4 regions of the Sphingobium wenxiniae genome follow, and region 1 is predicted to be linked to each of the others. Evidence: riboswitches for the same ligand, from Rfam matches in the RefSeq annotation. Region 1 holds a riboswitch; each other region holds the start of a gene.
What was found. Region 1 has a riboswitch for cobalamin ahead of ATN00_RS13260 (adenosylcobinamide-GDP ribazoletransferase). Riboswitches for the same ligand answer to the same signal wherever they lie in the genome.

Region 1 (4,015 bases):
AATACCGTCATCCTGTTCCTGGCGGACAATGGCGCGGAAGGGATGGACCTGACCGCGACGGAAATGGCGGGGATCGGCAAGCTGGCGGCCGGAGCCGATAACAGCTTCGACAATCGCGGCGCGGCGACCAGCTATGTCGGCTACGGTCCCGGCTGGGCGCAGGCGGGAACAGCGCCCTCCTGGCTGGTGAAAGCCTATGCCGCGGAAGGCGGCACGCGCACGGTTTCGTTCATCAACTACAAGGGGTTCAAGCGCCAGGGCATCGCCAACGCTTTCCTCTCTGTCGCGGATGTGGTGCCCACCTTTCTGAACCTTGCCCATGTTCCCGATCCACAGGGCAGCTTCGCCGGACGGCAGGTGGAGCCGATACGCGGCAAGAGCTGGGTGCCCTATCTGAGCGAAACGGCCGACCGGGTCTATGCGCCGGGCGACAGCATCGGGACCGAACTGTTCGGCTCGCGCGCGCTGCGGCAGGGCGACTGGAAAATCACCGACATCGGCGATGGAGAGTGGCGGCTGTTCAATCTGGCCGAAGATCCCGGTGAAACGCATGACCTGTCGCTGGAACATCCCGACCGCAAACGGCAACTGATCGCGGCCTGGGATGCCTATGCGAAGGATGTCGGCGTTATCCTGCCCGATCAACGGATCTATCAACCATGAGTATCGCGCATAGACTTGGCCCGGCCGCCTTATTGGCGCTGCTGCCCCTTTCGACAGCGGCCATCGACCAGCCAGCCTATGGCACGCAGTGCGCTACCCAGAGCGACGACATGGCGTGGGTGCCAGCGGGCAAGGCGCAGATCGGGGATGACCGGGGCTACCCAGAGGAACGCCCCGCCTATGAAGCGAACGTGCCCGGTTTCTGGATCGACCGGCACGAAGTCACCAACGCCCAATTCGCCCGCTTCGTTCTGGAAACGGGCTATCGAACCGTCGCCGAGGGGTTGGGGGATTCTATTGTCTTCCAACCGCCCGGCCCGGGCGAACGGCCGGTCGCGCCCCAGCAATGGTGGCGGATTGTCAAAGGCGCCGACTGGAGGCATCCCGAAGGACCGGGAAGTGACCTTGCCGGACGGAACGACTATCCGGTGGTGCAGGTCGCCTATGCCGATGCAATCGCCTATGCCCGCTGGGCGGGACGCTCGCTTCCCACCGAAGAGCAGTTCGAACGCGCGGCCAATGGCGGACAGTCAAGCGGATGGGAACAGCCCGGCCCCGAAGCCGCCAATAGCTGGCAGGGCGAATTTCCGGCCTCCAACACCGGCCTCGACGGGCATCGCGGCCTCGCGCCGGTCGGATGCTACCGGGCCAACGGTTTCGGCCTGCGGGATATGATCGGCAATGCATGGGAATGGACGCAAAGCTGGTATCTGCCGAGCCATCAACCCGTGCTGATTGGTGAAGGCGCGCCGGGAAATCCCAGCTTCGACTCCGACCAGCCCGACGCCCGCGTTCGGGTCATAAAGGGCGGTTCCTTTCTGTGTGCGCCCAATTATTGCGCCCGCTACCGCCCCGCTGCCCGCCACGCGCAGGACGAGCTTTCCGCCGCGTCGCATCTGGGCTTCCGCACGGTCGATCTCAAGCGCGCCGCCCCGGCTGGATAACAAGGGGTCGGTTCTCGAGCGAGAGCCTCGATTGACGCGGGAGCCTAACTTTCCTATTTCGCGCCGCGCGACAGGTTCCCCAAAAGGGATATACGGGAATGAGGTGAGGAACCTCAGCTGCCCCTGCAACTGTGAGCGGATAGCCGCGCGCCACTAGCCATTGGGATCACAGGATTCTGAGAAGGCGGCGCATCCGGCCCTGACCCGCAAGCCAGGAGACCGGCCCGCCGCTGTCGTTCTTCGTGCGGACAGGGTGTGCCGGGCGAACGGGATCACCCCCGCGTAGCGACAGTCCAGACCGCCAGGTGGCGGACATGTCGTGGCCGAAAAGCCCGCCCTGTCCGCCGCAGGGACGTCTTCTGCTGCGGAAGGTTCACGATGAAATCCAGAAGCCCGATCATCATCCCGTCACAACATATGGGGAAACAGGGCCGCTGCCTCCCCCGACTTGCAGGATTGCAGTCTTGAAAAGCCTCATCATCGCGGTGCAATTCCTGACGAGGCTGCCCGCACCCCACATCGCTGTCACGCCGAATGAATTCGCATCGGCCATGCGGTGGTTCCCCGCAGTTGGCCTGCTATTGGGTTCGATCCTCGCGCTGGGCGCTTGGGCAGGCAGCCTGATCGATCCATGGATCGGGGCGCTTTCCGGATTGCTTCTGTGGACCATGGTGACGGGCGGGCTCCATCTGGATGGACTGGCCGACATCGTCGATGCGCGTGGCGCGGCGCATGGAGATCGCGACAGGATGCTGGCGGTCCTGGGCGATCCTCATATCGGCAGTTTCGGCGTCATCGCCATAGGCCTTTTGCTGCTGAGCAAACTGGTGCTGATCCACGCTCTTTTGCAGCAAGCTAGCGTCATTAACTTGATGACACTTATCTGCATTCCCTTCATCGCCCGCATCGGGCCCCTGATCTGGACGACTTGGTTGCCTCCCCTTCACGAGGGCCTGGCATCCCGATTTCGCGGAGCCATTCGCCCGTTCGATATATTCGCATGGTCAAGCGTGGCGCTGTTGGCATCCCTTCGCTTCCCCGTCCTGCTCGCCGGCGCCGTCTTCATCCCGCTCTGGGGTTGCTGGATCAAGCGCCAGATCGGAGGTATTTCCGGCGATGGCCATGGCGCCGGCATCGAATTGATTGAAACCGCGCTTCTGATGACCCTGATCGTGGGATCGAAACTGTCATGAAGAATCGATGGACATGGCATGGCGGCGGCCTGGCCGCGGCGCGAGCGCGGTTCGGCGAAGGTCGCCAGCCATGGATCGATCTGTCGACCGGCATCAATCCCCATGCATGGCCAGTTCCGGACGATATGGAGATCGATTGGCGCCGCCTTCCTTGCGAAGCCAACCTGCGGGAGATGGAAAGAACCGCCGCACTCTATTTCGGCGTGGACCCCAGGCATCTTTGCGCGCTTCCCGGAACCGAAACGGGCCTGCGTATCGTGAGCAGCCTGCTCGGCCCGGAAGCGCAATATCTCGCCCCCACCTACCGCACGCATGAAGAGATGTTTCCAGTATCGTCCGCCGTTTCGTCGGCCTCACCGTCCAATCCCGAAAGCGGCGTCCTCATCCTTGCCAATCCCAACAATCCTGATGGGCGCCACTGGACGCGCGATGCGCTGCTCGCCCTTGCAGACAATCGCGCAGAAGAGGGATGGCTGATCGTCGACGAAGCCTTCGCCGACAGCGATCCGACGCACAGTCTGGCCCCCGACATTGCCGACCATCGTCGATTGCTGATCTTTCGATCCTTCGGCAAATTCTTTGGGCTGGCAGGCCTACGGCTGGGGTTCCTGCTAGGGCCCGAAGCCATCGTCGATCAGATGCGACGAAAGCTTGGTGCGTGGCCCATTTCCGCGGCAGCCATCGCCATTGGCGCGGCCGCTTATGCCGATCATGAGTGGATTGCCGCAACGCGGAATCGCCTGCGCCGCGAAAGGCTGCGGCTGGACGAAATATTGATCGGCTGCGGCTATCGGCCGATGGGCGCATGTCCTCTTTTCACGCTGATCGCGACGGACGATGCGATGGCATTATTTGAGCGCCTTGCACAGCGGGCGATCCTGACGCGGCCCTTCGATCATAATCCGCGCTGGCTCAGGATCGGGCTGCCGGAATCGAACGAGGCGCTGAGCCGCCTGCAAAGGGCGCTTCTCCTTGACTGATCCGGTCGCCATCGCCGCCCTTGCCCTTGATGCGGCGCTCGGTTGGCCACGCGCCCTTTATGTCCGGATCGGTCATCCCATCGGCATCTTCGCCCGGATCATAAGCGCGTGCGAACGCCGATGGAACCGCCCCCAATGGAGCAATGGAGCACGCCGCCTAGCTGGCATCGGGACTTTGGCCATATTGCTGGTCATTGTGATCGGCGGCGGTCTGCTGCTGGAGTATCTCGCATCT
Region 2 (4,015 bases), 1.9 Mb from region 1:
CGTCATCGACCAGGTCGGACTTGTTGAGAATGACGAGATCGGCGCAGGCGAGTTGATCCTCGTACAGTTCCTCCAGCGGGCTGTCATGATCGAGTGACGGATCGGCAGCGCGGGCGAGGGCCAGTGCCGTTTCGTCGGTCGCGAACCGGCCGGCGGCGACGGCATCGGCGTCGATGAGCGCCACCACGCCGTCCACGGTCGCGCGAGTTCGGATGTCGGGCCATTGGAAAGCCTTCACCAGCGGCTTGGGCAATGCGAGACCCGATGTTTCGATGATGATATGTTCGGGCGGGCTGGGCCGGTCGAGCAGCTTTTGCATGGTCGGAAGAAAATCGTCGGCGACGGTGCAGCAGATGCAGCCATTGGCCAGCTCTACAATGTCATCCTCCGGGCAGGCTTCCTCATTGCAGCCGCGCAGCAATTCGCCATCGACCCCGACATCGCCAAACTCATTGACGATCAGCGCCAGCCTGCGGCCCTTCGCATTCTGGAGGAGATGGTGGATGAGCGTGGTCTTGCCCGCGCCCAGAAAACCGGTGATGACCGTGGTGGGTATCTTGCTCAAGCATTCGCTCCTTGTTGGATGGGGGCATGGGTGACGGTGGATTTGCCGCTCGCGTCTCCTCCTGCCGCGCTCGGCCCGGGAATTGCGCCCGGCCTTGCGAACGCCATCCCTGTGACAAAGGTTACCGCAGCGGGAAGTGGCGGGACGCCGCTGCCCCGCAATAAGCGGGACCAGCGATGGAGGAAGAGAAACGAGCGGAGCATTGCAGCGTTAGAAACTCAGGCCGTAACTGACCCGGAGCGTCCGGGGCACGCCGCGCAGGAAATAAAGAAAGCGCCCGCCCGCATCGGCGGGAGCCGATCCCAAACCGCGCGTCGCATATTCTTTGCCGGTGGCGTTTTCCACATTCACGCCGAAGCGATGCCGCCGCGCCGCGCCGTCGACATAAAGATGCGCGCCGATGTCGAGGGTCGCGTAATTGCCATAGTTCTGGCGCGGGAAGCCAAAGGGCGAGGAATAGGCGTCGCCGACCCAGTTCACCGCGACATTGGCGCCGAAGGGCAGGTCTTCCGGCGCATAGGCAATAGCGCCCTTGGCATATTGCCGGGGCGTTCTGTCGCGCTGGGTTGTCGAATCTCCGTCGCGAGCCCGGGTATAGGTATAGCTCGCATTGATATGCCAGGTCTGCGCCAGCGTCGCGTCGATCTGGAACTCGGCGCCGCGCACCTTCACGCGGGTATCGACATTGATGAACGTGCCATTGGGAAAGGCTGGATCACCATAATATGTGTCGATGAGGTTCGTGATCCTGCGCTGGAAATAGGTCGTCTTCCAGTAGAGCGCACCACCCGCCAGCGGAAAAACTCCACCTACGGTCAGATTGATGTTCAGGCTCTGCTCCGGCCTCAGGTTCGGATTGCCGATCTCACAGCACGGGTCGATGCCATAGAGCGACGATGCATCAGGCAGGATGAAGGATGTGCCGCCAATGCCCTCGACATAGAGGGTGTCGCTGATGTCGAAACGGCCGCTGACGTTCCAGATCGTCTTCTTCGCACCGCCGCTTTCATTATAGCGCGCTCCAGCCGCGATCCGGCCTCGGTCACTGATTTCATCGGTGGTACGGACCTGAAGGATGCCGGCATGCACCTGTTCGCTGGTCTTGCCGATCAGCAACACGTCGTCGCGGCCGTTGAAATTCTGGAAATCATAGCCGATCAGATATTCAAGGCCGCGATGCGGATGCAGTTTTACGACCGCGCTGCCGCCATAGTCCTGATAGCCCCAGAAGGTGCCAGCCGGATAAACCACGATCGGCGGCCCGGCTGGAATGGGATTGAGTATCTGGACATAGGCCGTTTTCCAGTCGTGAAAATAGCCCTTGAGGAAGAACTGGATCGTGTCGCTTCCGGTATAATCGAGGCGAGCGCTCGCAATCTCTTCATTGCGGTCGTTGCGGCTTGTGTTGACGCGCGAGGCGCTCAGATTGTCGAGTTTCGCTTCCGTGTGCTGATATTGCAGGTTGAGACGCAGGTCTGGCGTGAAATCGAACTGATATTTGCCGCCTACCGACCACAGGCGATAGCCGCGCTTCCGGTCGGTCGCGCTGGGCTGCATGACGCTGTAGGGGCGATACCCTTCCGCCTGGTTGCGGGAGGCATAGACCACGAACTTGTGATCGCCGATGCTGCCCCGCGCATAGCCGTCGAGATTGACGCCGGAGCGACTGTCGACGCTGCCATTCACCTGTCCGTTGAAGGCATCGGTGAAGCCGCGCGTCACGACATTGATGACGCCAGCCGCCGCCTGCGTGCCGTAGAAGAGGCTCTCGCCACCCTTCAGCACCTCGATGCGCTCGATCATGCTGGCGGGCAGCGTGTCGTTGGGCGAGGTGCTGCCATAAAGCCGGTTGTTCAGGCGGATGCCGTCGGCCGTCCACAGCACGTCCTGCGTGCGCGACCCCTGGAGTGAGATATCGACATAGCTGAACGGCCCGGAACCCGGCATGATATAGAGACCCGGCACCGTCTGCAGCGCGCGCGCAACATCGACATATCCGCCGTCGCGCACCTGCTTGTCCGTAACAGTCTCGATATCGCTGCCATAGCGGGACAGTTGCTGGGGCAGCAGCTCTTCCAGGCTCTTGCCAATAACGACGATGCCGCCCGCATCGTCGCTGGTTTCGGCCTGCGCCAGTGTCGCGGTGAAAGAAAGAACCGCGGCAAAAGCCAGCCGCGATAGGATGATATCATTCAAGACAGTCCCCCGTCGGCGTCCAATCGACGTTGGACAGGGGCGTGCCGTTCACGAACGGTCGGCACGCGCGGCGACCGGACGCCAATGGGCGGCCGACGCACGTCTCCGATGCGGCCCCTGCCGCGCGTTCGTCGCTCAGACGGAGTTCACCGTGCCACGGCCATCCCCTGGGCCAGGGCAAGAGCGACCAGACGCCGGCAGGTCTCCTGGCTCATGGGTCATCGCTTGATGCACGGCCTTCCCAGGCCTCGCATGACTTAGCGTCCGGCCCAGTGGCTGGCGGTTCGAGTCGTTAGCCCGTCCGCACATGTACATCGCACTCGCCACTTACAGTTGCAGGGACAGCCGCGGCATTGGATGGATGTATCCATCCGCACCGCATTCCCTTTTAAGGCCTCTCACAAGGCCACCAGCGCGATCATTGTCCCCGATTCCAGCCGGAGCCTTCCGCAAGGACGCGCAGCCAATATGCCAGATGCAGGCGGATCGCAAGCGCCACGGATACGGACAGTCAAAGGGGACGGAGCGCCTGAAGCCGCCAGCCACGGTTGAACGACAGGGTGACACTGGAAAGCGGCGCGATATCTATTCGCAATAATGCCTGCTGCGGCAGGTCGAGCGCAACGCCGATCGCGACCCTGATGACCATGGGATGGGTGATCGCGAGCACATCTCCGTCGATGCCATCCATCCATACCCCGACCCTCGACAAAAGCACTGCCATCGTTTCGCCGCCCGGCACGCCCGGTGCCGGATCGGCAAGCCAGCGAGCGAAGGCGCCTGGATCACGCGCGTGAATGTCCGCGAAGCTGCGTCCTGCCCAGTCGCCATGATCGATGTCCCGCAGTGCCGGCTCGACCTGCGCGGCCACTCCCAAAAGATCGGCCGTCTGTTGCGCCGCAGCCATCGGACTCGTGACGATAGTTCTGGGGGTTGGGCGGGGCAGGCGCAATCCAGCGGTCGCACGCGATCCTCCTTCATCGACGGCTTCGCCGGGCGCCGGAAAACCGCCTTCGCGCATAGATGGCGTCGCCGCGTGGCAGAGCAGGTTCAGGCGCTTGATCAGTCGATCCTCCCGGGGGACGTTGACGCTGCGCCCGGTTCCATCCTATGTCGTGCGGGCAAGGTCGAGGAAGAAGCCGGTGAGATTCCGGCACGGTCGCGCCACTGTTATCGTCCGTTGCCCATCTCTGTCGAGAGGGGGCGGGTGAAAGTCAGACCTTCCTCGGGCGAACGGACACCGGCGGGACGCGA
Region 3 (4,015 bases), 1.8 Mb from region 1:
CGGCGTGGTGATGCTGGGCGCTTATGAGTGGGCCTTCGTGAAACCGATCCGCAAGCTCTACTACAACATCACCATCACCCTGATCTCGGCCATCGTGGCAATCGTTATCGGCGGAATCGAGACGCTCGCCCTGATCGGCGACAAACTCGGATTGACGGGGTGGCCATGGAACCTTGCCGCGAAATTGGGAGAGAACTTCAACAGCCTCGGCTTCGCCATCATCGGCCTGTTCGTGCTCTGCTGGCTTGCAAGCTTCGCGATCTATCGCTGGAAGCGCTTCGACGAGATCGAGGTTGCGGTCGTTGCCTGACCGTGCCCGTGTGAATCGATGCATCATGCTTCGGTATGACAAGCAGGCTTGCACTGTCTCAATCGATCTCGATGTCCACATGCCGCTGGGACTTCGCGTACACTACGGTGAACGCGATGCAGCGATCCGGATGTTGATGAAGCGCTCTGCCGGAGCTTTCTTAAAGTCGAGCCTGAGCTGCGTTTTTGATCCGGCTTCACGAAAGGTTGCTGAAGCTCTCGCCGACGACATACGCGAACGCCTTTTCCGGATAGCGCACAAGCCCATCAGCCAACGGCAAGTGGAGAATATTCTCGGCATCACATCCCGCGAGCGGATACGGTGGGCCAAAGACGGACGCTTGCCGCGATCGGGGGTCTCCAGGATCAGAAAAGGCACAACCGAGATCTCGCTCTGGACTTATCCATGCGATGCGATCGAGCATCTGGCAGCCCACCCGGCAGAGATACGTCGGTGGCGCGAAGAAGATACAGCAACGACATCAATTGGCTTGGCTCCCATTTTCGGTTAGGGCGGGCGGCGAAGGGTCGGTTGATTCCGCCCTTCGATGATCGCGCCGGTGTCCCGAAAGGGACTTAATCGGGAATGCGGTGAGGAAGCTTGCTTCCAAATCCGCGGCTGTCCCTGCAACTGTAAGCGGATAGCGCGATGCACATGCTCCTGAATGCAGGAGCGGCCACTGGACAGCGTATGCACGCAGTCTGGGAAGGCGTGCATCAAGCTGTGACCCGCGAGCCAGGAGACCTGCCGGCGCACCGGTCGCTCTTGCCTGATCCAGGGGATGGTCACGGCACGGTAACTCTCCGTCTGAGCGACGAAGCTGTGCGGCTGGGGCTGCACGGGTTGCGTGGTCACGGGCGCCTTGTCGCGCCCGCCCGTCGTCGCGCTCCGACCGGATATGTCCGGCAAGCCCCCGCTTTTCTCGCTCCGGCGCGCGGGGAAGTTGACTGTGTCCGACCTGTCCAAGTCCGATGTTTCCAAGGTGCCGGTCACCATCGTTACCGGCTTTCTGGGCGCGGGGAAAACCACGCTCATCAGCCACTTGATCCGCAATGCGGGCCGCCGCAGGTTGGCGGTGGTGGTCAACGAATTCGGCACGCTGGGCGTGGATGGCGACATTCTCCAAGCCTGCGCCATTCCCGATTGCCCGGCTGAAAACATCATCGAACTGGCCAATGGCTGCATCTGCTGCACCGTGGCGGACGATTTCATTCCCACTGTCGAAAAGCTGCTCGCGCTCGATCCGCGCCCGGATCACATCCTGATCGAGACATCGGGCCTGGCGCTCCCCAAGCCGCTGCTCAAGGCGTTCGACTGGCCGGCGATCCGCAGCCGGATCACCGTCGATGGCGTGCTGGCCCTGGCCGATGCCGAGGCTGTCGCTGCCGGTCGGTTTGCACCCGACGTAGCCGCGCTGGATGCGCAGCGCGCCGCCGATCCGAGCGTCGATCATGAGACACCGCTGTCGGAGGTGTTCGAGGATCAACTGGCCTGCGCCGACATGGTTTTGCTCACCAAGGTCGATCTGGCCGGACCCGAAGGCGTGGCTGCCGCGCGCGCCGTAATCCTACGAGAAGCGCCGCGTCCGGTGCCGGTGATCGAACTCACCGAAGGCGTGGTCGATCCGCGTGTGATCCTGGGCCTCGGAGCCGCCGCCGAGGACGATATCGCCGCGCGCCCCTCGCACCACGACGGCGAAGACGAGCATGAGCACGAGGATTTCAACAGCACGGTGATCGCGCTCAGTGAGATCGCCGATCCGGCCGACCTCGTGGACCGGATCGAAACGCTGGCGCGCGATCACCGGATCCTGCGGGTGAAGGGCTATGCCGCCGTGACCGGCAAGCCGATGCGCCTGCTGGTGCAGGCCGTGGGTGCGCGGGTGCGTCATCACTACGATCGCCCGTGGCGGCCGGACGAGCCGCGTCGCACCACGCTGGTCGCCATCGCCGAGCATGACGCTATTGATCATGGCGTCCTGCGCGCGGTGCTGGAAGGCTGAACGCCGCCGATGCACGTCATCTTCCGCGAAACCCATGGGATGGAGGAAACTGCCGTCCCGCAGGATCTGGGGCAGCAGCCTGCGGATCTGGTGGTGCTGTCCTTTTCGGACAGCGACCTGGGAGCATTCGCGGCCGCATGGCACGGCGCGCGCGCAGTCAATGAAGATGTACCCTCGCTCAGGCTCGCCAATCTGTCGGCGCTCATGCATCCCTTGTCGGTCGATACTTATGTCGAGCGCACGCTGTCCGGCGCCAAGGCGATCCTGATCCGGCTGATCGGCGGCATGCCTTATTGGAGCTACGGACTGCAGCAGGTCGAGGCGTTGGCCCGCGAGCATCGGATCGCGCTGGCCGTCCTGCCTGGAGACGGTCGGCCCGACGAACGCCTGGATGCGGTATCGACCTTGCCCGTGCCTGTCCTGCGAGAGCTTGCGCGGCTGTGCGATACCGGCGGCGAGCGAGCGGCACGGGCGGCGCTGGTCGAACTGGCGCGGGCCGCGCGGCTGGTCGATTTGCCCGCGTCGGCCAGCGAAGCATTGCCGGAAGCGGGCGGCTGGCATCCCGAACATGGCGTCGTCTGCCCGGAAGCCTTCGCGCGCGATTCGGGCCGGCCCCTCGTATTGCTGGTATTCTATCGCTCCTACCTGGCGGCCCACGATCTGGACCCCTTCGCCGCCCTTCACGCCGCGTTCGAGCAGCGGGGGTTCGACACATTGTCGATTTTCGTCCCGTCGCTGAAGGCGCCTCTGGTGCGCGGCCAGGTCGATCATTGGGTCCGTGCCCTTGCTCCGGTCGCCATCATCAACGCCACCGCCTTCTCTGCCCGCGGCGATGGGATCGACACGCCGCTCGACGGCGCGGGCGTGCCCGTGTTCCAACTGGCGCTCGCCACATCGGGCCGCGCCGCCTGGGCAGGCGCAGCGCGTGGGCTGTCGCCCGCCGATCTCGCGATGCATGTCGTGTTGCCCGAACTGGATGGCCGCGTCTTTGCCGGTGTCGCCAGTTTCAAGGAAGCGGGGACGCGCGATCCCGCGCTGGAATTTTCCCGCAGCCTCCATCGCGCCGATCCGCAGCGGATCGAGGCGATCGTCGCCCGCGTGGCCGGCTGGACCGCGCTGGCCCGAAAGCCTCTTGGCGATCGGCGCGTGGCGCTTGCCCTCTCCACATATCCCGGCAAGGCCTACCAGATGGCCCATGCCGTGGGGCTGGACACTTTTGCCTCCACCGAGGCGATCCTGGCCGACCTTGCGCAGGCGGGATACCAGGTGCTTCCCCGCGCGGATTTGCCGACAGCGCTCCAGTGCGAGCACTTGCGCTGGCCTCTAGCCGACTATCGTAGGGCGCTGGCTGCCTTGCCCGAGGGGCTGCGCGCCGATCTTGCCGCTGCCTGGGGCGATCCGGAAAGCGATCCGGCGGTGTGGGACGGCGCATTCTGCTTTCCCGCGGTCGCGGCCGGCAAGGCCATCGTCGCCTTGCAGCCCGAGCGGGGTATCAGCGCCAGCCGCGCGGAGGATTATCACGACCTCTCGCGCTGTCCGCGCCATGCTTATGTCGCCTTCTACCTGTGGCTGCGCGAACAGGGCGTGGACGCATTGGTCCATATCGGCGCGCACGGCACGCTGGAGTGGCTGCCCGGCAAGGCGGTCGCCCTGTCGGATGCGTGCTGGCCGGAGGCGCTCGTGGGCGCCATGCCGGTGATCTA
Region 4 (4,015 bases), 1.8 Mb from region 1:
TGGCGTTGTCGGAATAGGTTTTCCCGACGTAGCGCAGGCCAAGGCGGGTCTGGAACCGCGGGGTGACGTCGTAACGCAACCAGAGATTGGCGGTCGTCTCGGGCACACCCGGCGGGGTCTTGCCATTGTATGACGTGCCGCCACTCAGGAACTCGTCGAAACGCGCGTCGAGGATCGTGCCGTTGGCATCGATCCCGAAGCCCCCCGGAAGGTCCAGCGTCAGCGAAGCCTCCAGTCCTTTCGCCGAACGCTGTCCAACCTGATCCTGCCTTGGTGGAAGGCTGCCCGGAACCGTGGCGAGCAGGTTCTTCTTCACGATCCGGTAGGCCGCGAAGGTCGCCAAGCCGCGGCCGCCGAGGAAGCTGGCCTTGATGCCCGCCTCAATCTGGTCGCCCGTGGTGTTCTTGAACGCGGCCTGCCCGATGGAGAAGGTGATCAGCGAACCGAGCGGATCGACCGCCGTCGCATACTGACCGTAGAGCGATAGTGCAGGGCTCGGTTGGTAAACCGCTCCCACCCGCCAGGTGACGTTGTGCAGCGTCTTGTCGAGTCGCAACGTCTCGGTCGCCACGCCGGCGGTATCGTAGCTGTTGACGTAGCGTTTGACGTTGGCGTGGTCGTAGTTGATCCCGACCGACACCGACAATTGGTCGCTGAGCGTCAGGCGGTCTTCCGCGAAGAAGGAATATTGCCGCGTCCGGCTGCGATGCTGGGGCCGCACACCGAACGTGTTGTAATAGAGACCCGGGTCAAACACGAATGGATCGACCGGATCGGCGAAGCCGGCCGGCGCCGGATCAGAATCGAAATCGTTCGCGTGCCTGAAACTGATTGCGTTGACGTCGAAGCCAACCAGCACCTCGTTCTTCAGGCCACCCCATTCGCTGCGGATCGTGACGTCGGCCTGATTGCCGATCTGCGTCTGATCGTGATCGATGCCGAAGAAGTCGAACCGGTCGATCTTCCCCGTGGCGCCGTTCCAGAAATAGCTTTCGAGATTGCGCCACTTGCGATGCGTGGTCAGACGGTAGGCGGTATTGCGGACGCTGATGGAATCGCTCGGCGTCCATTCCACCCGGATCGTCGTCCGGTTGTCCTTGAAGCGCATCAGCGCGTCGGTGACGTTGTAGTTCCGGCGCTTGTTGCGATCATCGATCCTGCCATTGATCAGCGGTGTGCCGAAATAGAGCATCGGCTCCTGGTCGCTGTAATCGTCGGACAGGGTGATGGTCAGCCTATCGCTGGGGCGCAGCTGTACCGAGCCGGATATGGCCAACCCCTTCGAATTCCCGCGATCGACCCAGCCGTCCGACTGTGTGCGGCTGATGTCGAAACGATAGGCGGTCAGCTCGTTGACCGGCCCACCGACACCGGCGGCGATGCGCCAGCTATTCTGGGAACCGAAACCGGCTTCTGCTTCGAACTCGGTGCGGGTAGTGTTCGGCTTTTTGGAGATGACGTTGACGGCGCCACCGATCGCGCCTTGCCCATAGAGGACCGAAGCAGGCCCGCGCAGCACTTCGATCCGGTCGACAGTCCAGGGGTCGGTCGGAAACGTCACGGTGCCCGCGCCGGGATAGAGGCGAACACCGTCATAGAGCTGCATGACGGAGCCGGGTCCGCTAAAGCCCCGCGCGGCAAGACCGGTGCCCCCGTTGCCCGGATTGGCCACCGAGCTGATGCCCGTCGCGCGCGTGACGGCATCGACGATCGACAGGTCACCGCGTGCGCGGATAACATCGCCCGACAGCGTCTCGACGCTGGCCGGCGTCTCAAGGATGGTCAGGCCCAGACGGCTGCCCGTCTGCGTAGGAGCGTTGGCATCGCCGGTGCGAGTGCCCAGCACGAGGATATCGGACTTGTCGGCTGCCTCCGATGCATCTTCGGCATGAGCAAAGGCAGGCAAAAGGAGCGCGGCGAGCGCGGTGCTGGAAAGGATGGTCTTGATCACGAAATAGTCCTCCGGCGTCTTGCGACATGGCCGGGGCAAACCCGCGTGAACGGGCGGCACGCGCGGCGGCCGGACGCCATGGGCGGCCGACGCACGTCTCCGATGCGGCCCCAGCCGCTTGTTCGTCGCTCAGACGGAGTTCACCGTGCCGCGGCCATCCCCTGGACCAAGGCAAGAGCGACCAGACGCCGGCAGGTCTCCTGGCTCGCGGGTCACAGCTTGATGCACGCCTTCCCAGGCCTCGCATGATTTAGCGTCCGGCCCAGTGGCTGCCCCTTCAAGGAGGAGCGATGTGCATCGCGCTATCCGCTTACAGTTGCAGGGACAGCCGCGGATTTGGAGGAAACCCCTCCGCACCGCATTCCCGATTAAGCCCCTTTCGGGGGGCACCGGCGCGATCAATGAAAGCCGGAATAGTCCAACTCTCGCCGCAGCGCCTAGTCGAAGTGAACGGAAAAGCCAACAACCCATGCCGCGTGTTTGGCGAAGGGCTGGCCCTTCACATGGGGCAAGTGATGATAGTCGCGCTGGAACTTGCCTCGGAGCATCTTGTGCTGCCCGAACGGGGATGAGCCGAATCGGCGGTCACCGCCTCCGCCCAGCACAAGATGCTTCATCGCGCTCGATCCAGAAATCGCGTGAGACATAATCCTGCCAAAAGAACAGCCTTCCCCGCTGCTCCTCGATTATCTGAACCGCCCGTCATCCGCCGGCGAGGCTACATGACGATGACACTCGCATCCAGCCGGACGCCCGTGCGGCTCGCTTAAGCGGGATAGATGTAGCTGGCTGGGCCTTTGCGACCGTGCAACGGCAAGCGCCGCATCATTTTGATAATGATTTGCACAAGCAAGATAGTTTCAGTACTTTACTCGGGCGCTAAGCGGCGAAGGCCCGCAAAGCCACTTCACCCGCAGATCGCATTCACTTCATGATGACGCTTATCGATACATTGCATCGCTGGACTGGAGGTCTCGTTGGCCTGCTGCTGGCGATGCTTGGCCTGTCCGGCGCAATTCTCGTTCACAAGGATGCGTGGGTAGTGCTTCCCCATGCAACCGACGCGCAAATGCAAGGCACTGCGCATCTGGCTGAATTCACGCAGCGGATCATGGATGATCCCACAACCCGGCCCGAATCCATCCTCTTCGCAACCAGGGGTTTCGGGCTGGATCGGCTGACCTACAAGGGCGGCGCGGGCGCCTATCTCGATCAGAACGGCGGACTCGTGACGCGATGGACCAGCCAGTGGGAACGGCCGGAGATCTGGTTGTTCGACTTCCATCACCATCTCTTCGCCGGTGATTGGGGGGAAGTCATCATCGGCGTCGCCGCCATCTGCGGCCTGTTCTTCGTAGTGACTGGCGCGCTTCTATGGTTGCGGACACGCAAGACGTTCTCATTTCGCCTGTGGCCGGCGCGCATGAGCCGGCCGGCAATCATGCGGCATCACCGCGATCTCGGCATCGTGATGGCGCCGCTGCTGGTTCTGTCACTCGTCACCGGAGTGGTACTGGTATTCCGGCCAATGGCTGCGCTGCTCTTCGGGCCTGGCGCTCCCGTGCAAATCGACCGTTCGCTGGCCGAACCACCGCCACGCACGGGAAAGATCGCCGAGCGGTTAAATTGGTCGGCGATGATCGAAATGGGGCGACAGCGCTTTCCGGAAGCCGAGGTTCGCAGCCTCACTCTGCCACGTAGCGGCAACGGTCTCATCACCCTGCGCATGCGAAGCCCGGAAGAATGGCTGCCGAACGGGCGCACGACATTGTGGTTCGCGGCGGACAGCGGCGCGCTGGTGGCCACGCGCGATGCCAAGCATCTGCCACCTGAGGCACGCGGATATAATCTTCTCTATCCGCTTCATGCGGCCAAGGTTGGAGGATTTCTGTACCGGCTCGTGATGACGCTGTCTGGGCTGTCCCTGGCATTGTTGGGAACGCTAGCCGTGTGGGTTTTCTGGTTCAGGCGCCTTGTGTCGCCCCGTGGCTCCGGCTGAAGAAGCGCGTTCACTCGACTTCGGGGCGCTCACGGCGCGCGGTCTTGTTCTGCCAAGGCCGCCAC

Region 2: linked by a shared signal. The riboswitch ahead of ATN00_RS02400 (TonB-dependent receptor plug domain-containing protein) and the one ahead of ATN00_RS13260 (adenosylcobinamide-GDP ribazoletransferase) in region 1 are both predicted to bind cobalamin.
Region 3: linked by a shared signal. The riboswitch ahead of cobW (cobalamin biosynthesis protein CobW) and the one ahead of ATN00_RS13260 (adenosylcobinamide-GDP ribazoletransferase) in region 1 are both predicted to bind cobalamin.
Region 4: linked by a shared signal. The riboswitch ahead of ATN00_RS04675 (TonB-dependent receptor) and the one ahead of ATN00_RS13260 (adenosylcobinamide-GDP ribazoletransferase) in region 1 are both predicted to bind cobalamin.

What each region holds. Positions count from the first base shown of each region.
Region 1 covers NZ_CP013264.1:2,685,447-2,689,461, reverse strand. Annotated here, with positions in the region: gene ATN00_RS13270 (arylsulfatase) at 1-663, shown strand, start outside; gene ATN00_RS13265 (formylglycine-generating enzyme family protein) at 660-1,607, shown strand; cobalamin riboswitch at 1,663-1,849, shown strand; gene ATN00_RS13260 (adenosylcobinamide-GDP ribazoletransferase) at 2,072-2,800, shown strand; gene cobD (threonine-phosphate decarboxylase CobD) at 2,797-3,780, shown strand; gene cbiB (adenosylcobinamide-phosphate synthase CbiB) at 3,773-4,015, shown strand, end outside.
Region 2 covers NZ_CP013264.1:458,255-462,269, forward strand. Annotated here, with positions in the region: gene cobW (cobalamin biosynthesis protein CobW) at 1-565, opposite strand, end outside; gene ATN00_RS02400 (TonB-dependent receptor plug domain-containing protein) at 776-2,761, opposite strand; cobalamin riboswitch at 2,941-3,188, opposite strand; gene ATN00_RS22740 (histidine phosphatase family protein) at 3,273-3,782, opposite strand.
Region 3 covers NZ_CP013264.1:922,427-926,441, forward strand. Annotated here, with positions in the region: gene ATN00_RS04685 (HoxN/HupN/NixA family nickel/cobalt transporter) at 1-310, shown strand, start outside; cobalamin riboswitch at 851-1,076, shown strand; gene cobW (cobalamin biosynthesis protein CobW) at 1,260-2,312, shown strand; gene cobN (cobaltochelatase subunit CobN) at 2,322-4,015, shown strand, end outside.
Region 4 covers NZ_CP013264.1:915,923-919,937, reverse strand. Annotated here, with positions in the region: gene ATN00_RS04675 (TonB-dependent receptor) at 1-1,951, opposite strand, end outside; cobalamin riboswitch at 2,125-2,360, opposite strand; gene ATN00_RS04670 (hypothetical protein) at 2,389-2,568, opposite strand; gene ATN00_RS04665 (PepSY-associated TM helix domain-containing protein) at 2,886-3,950, shown strand.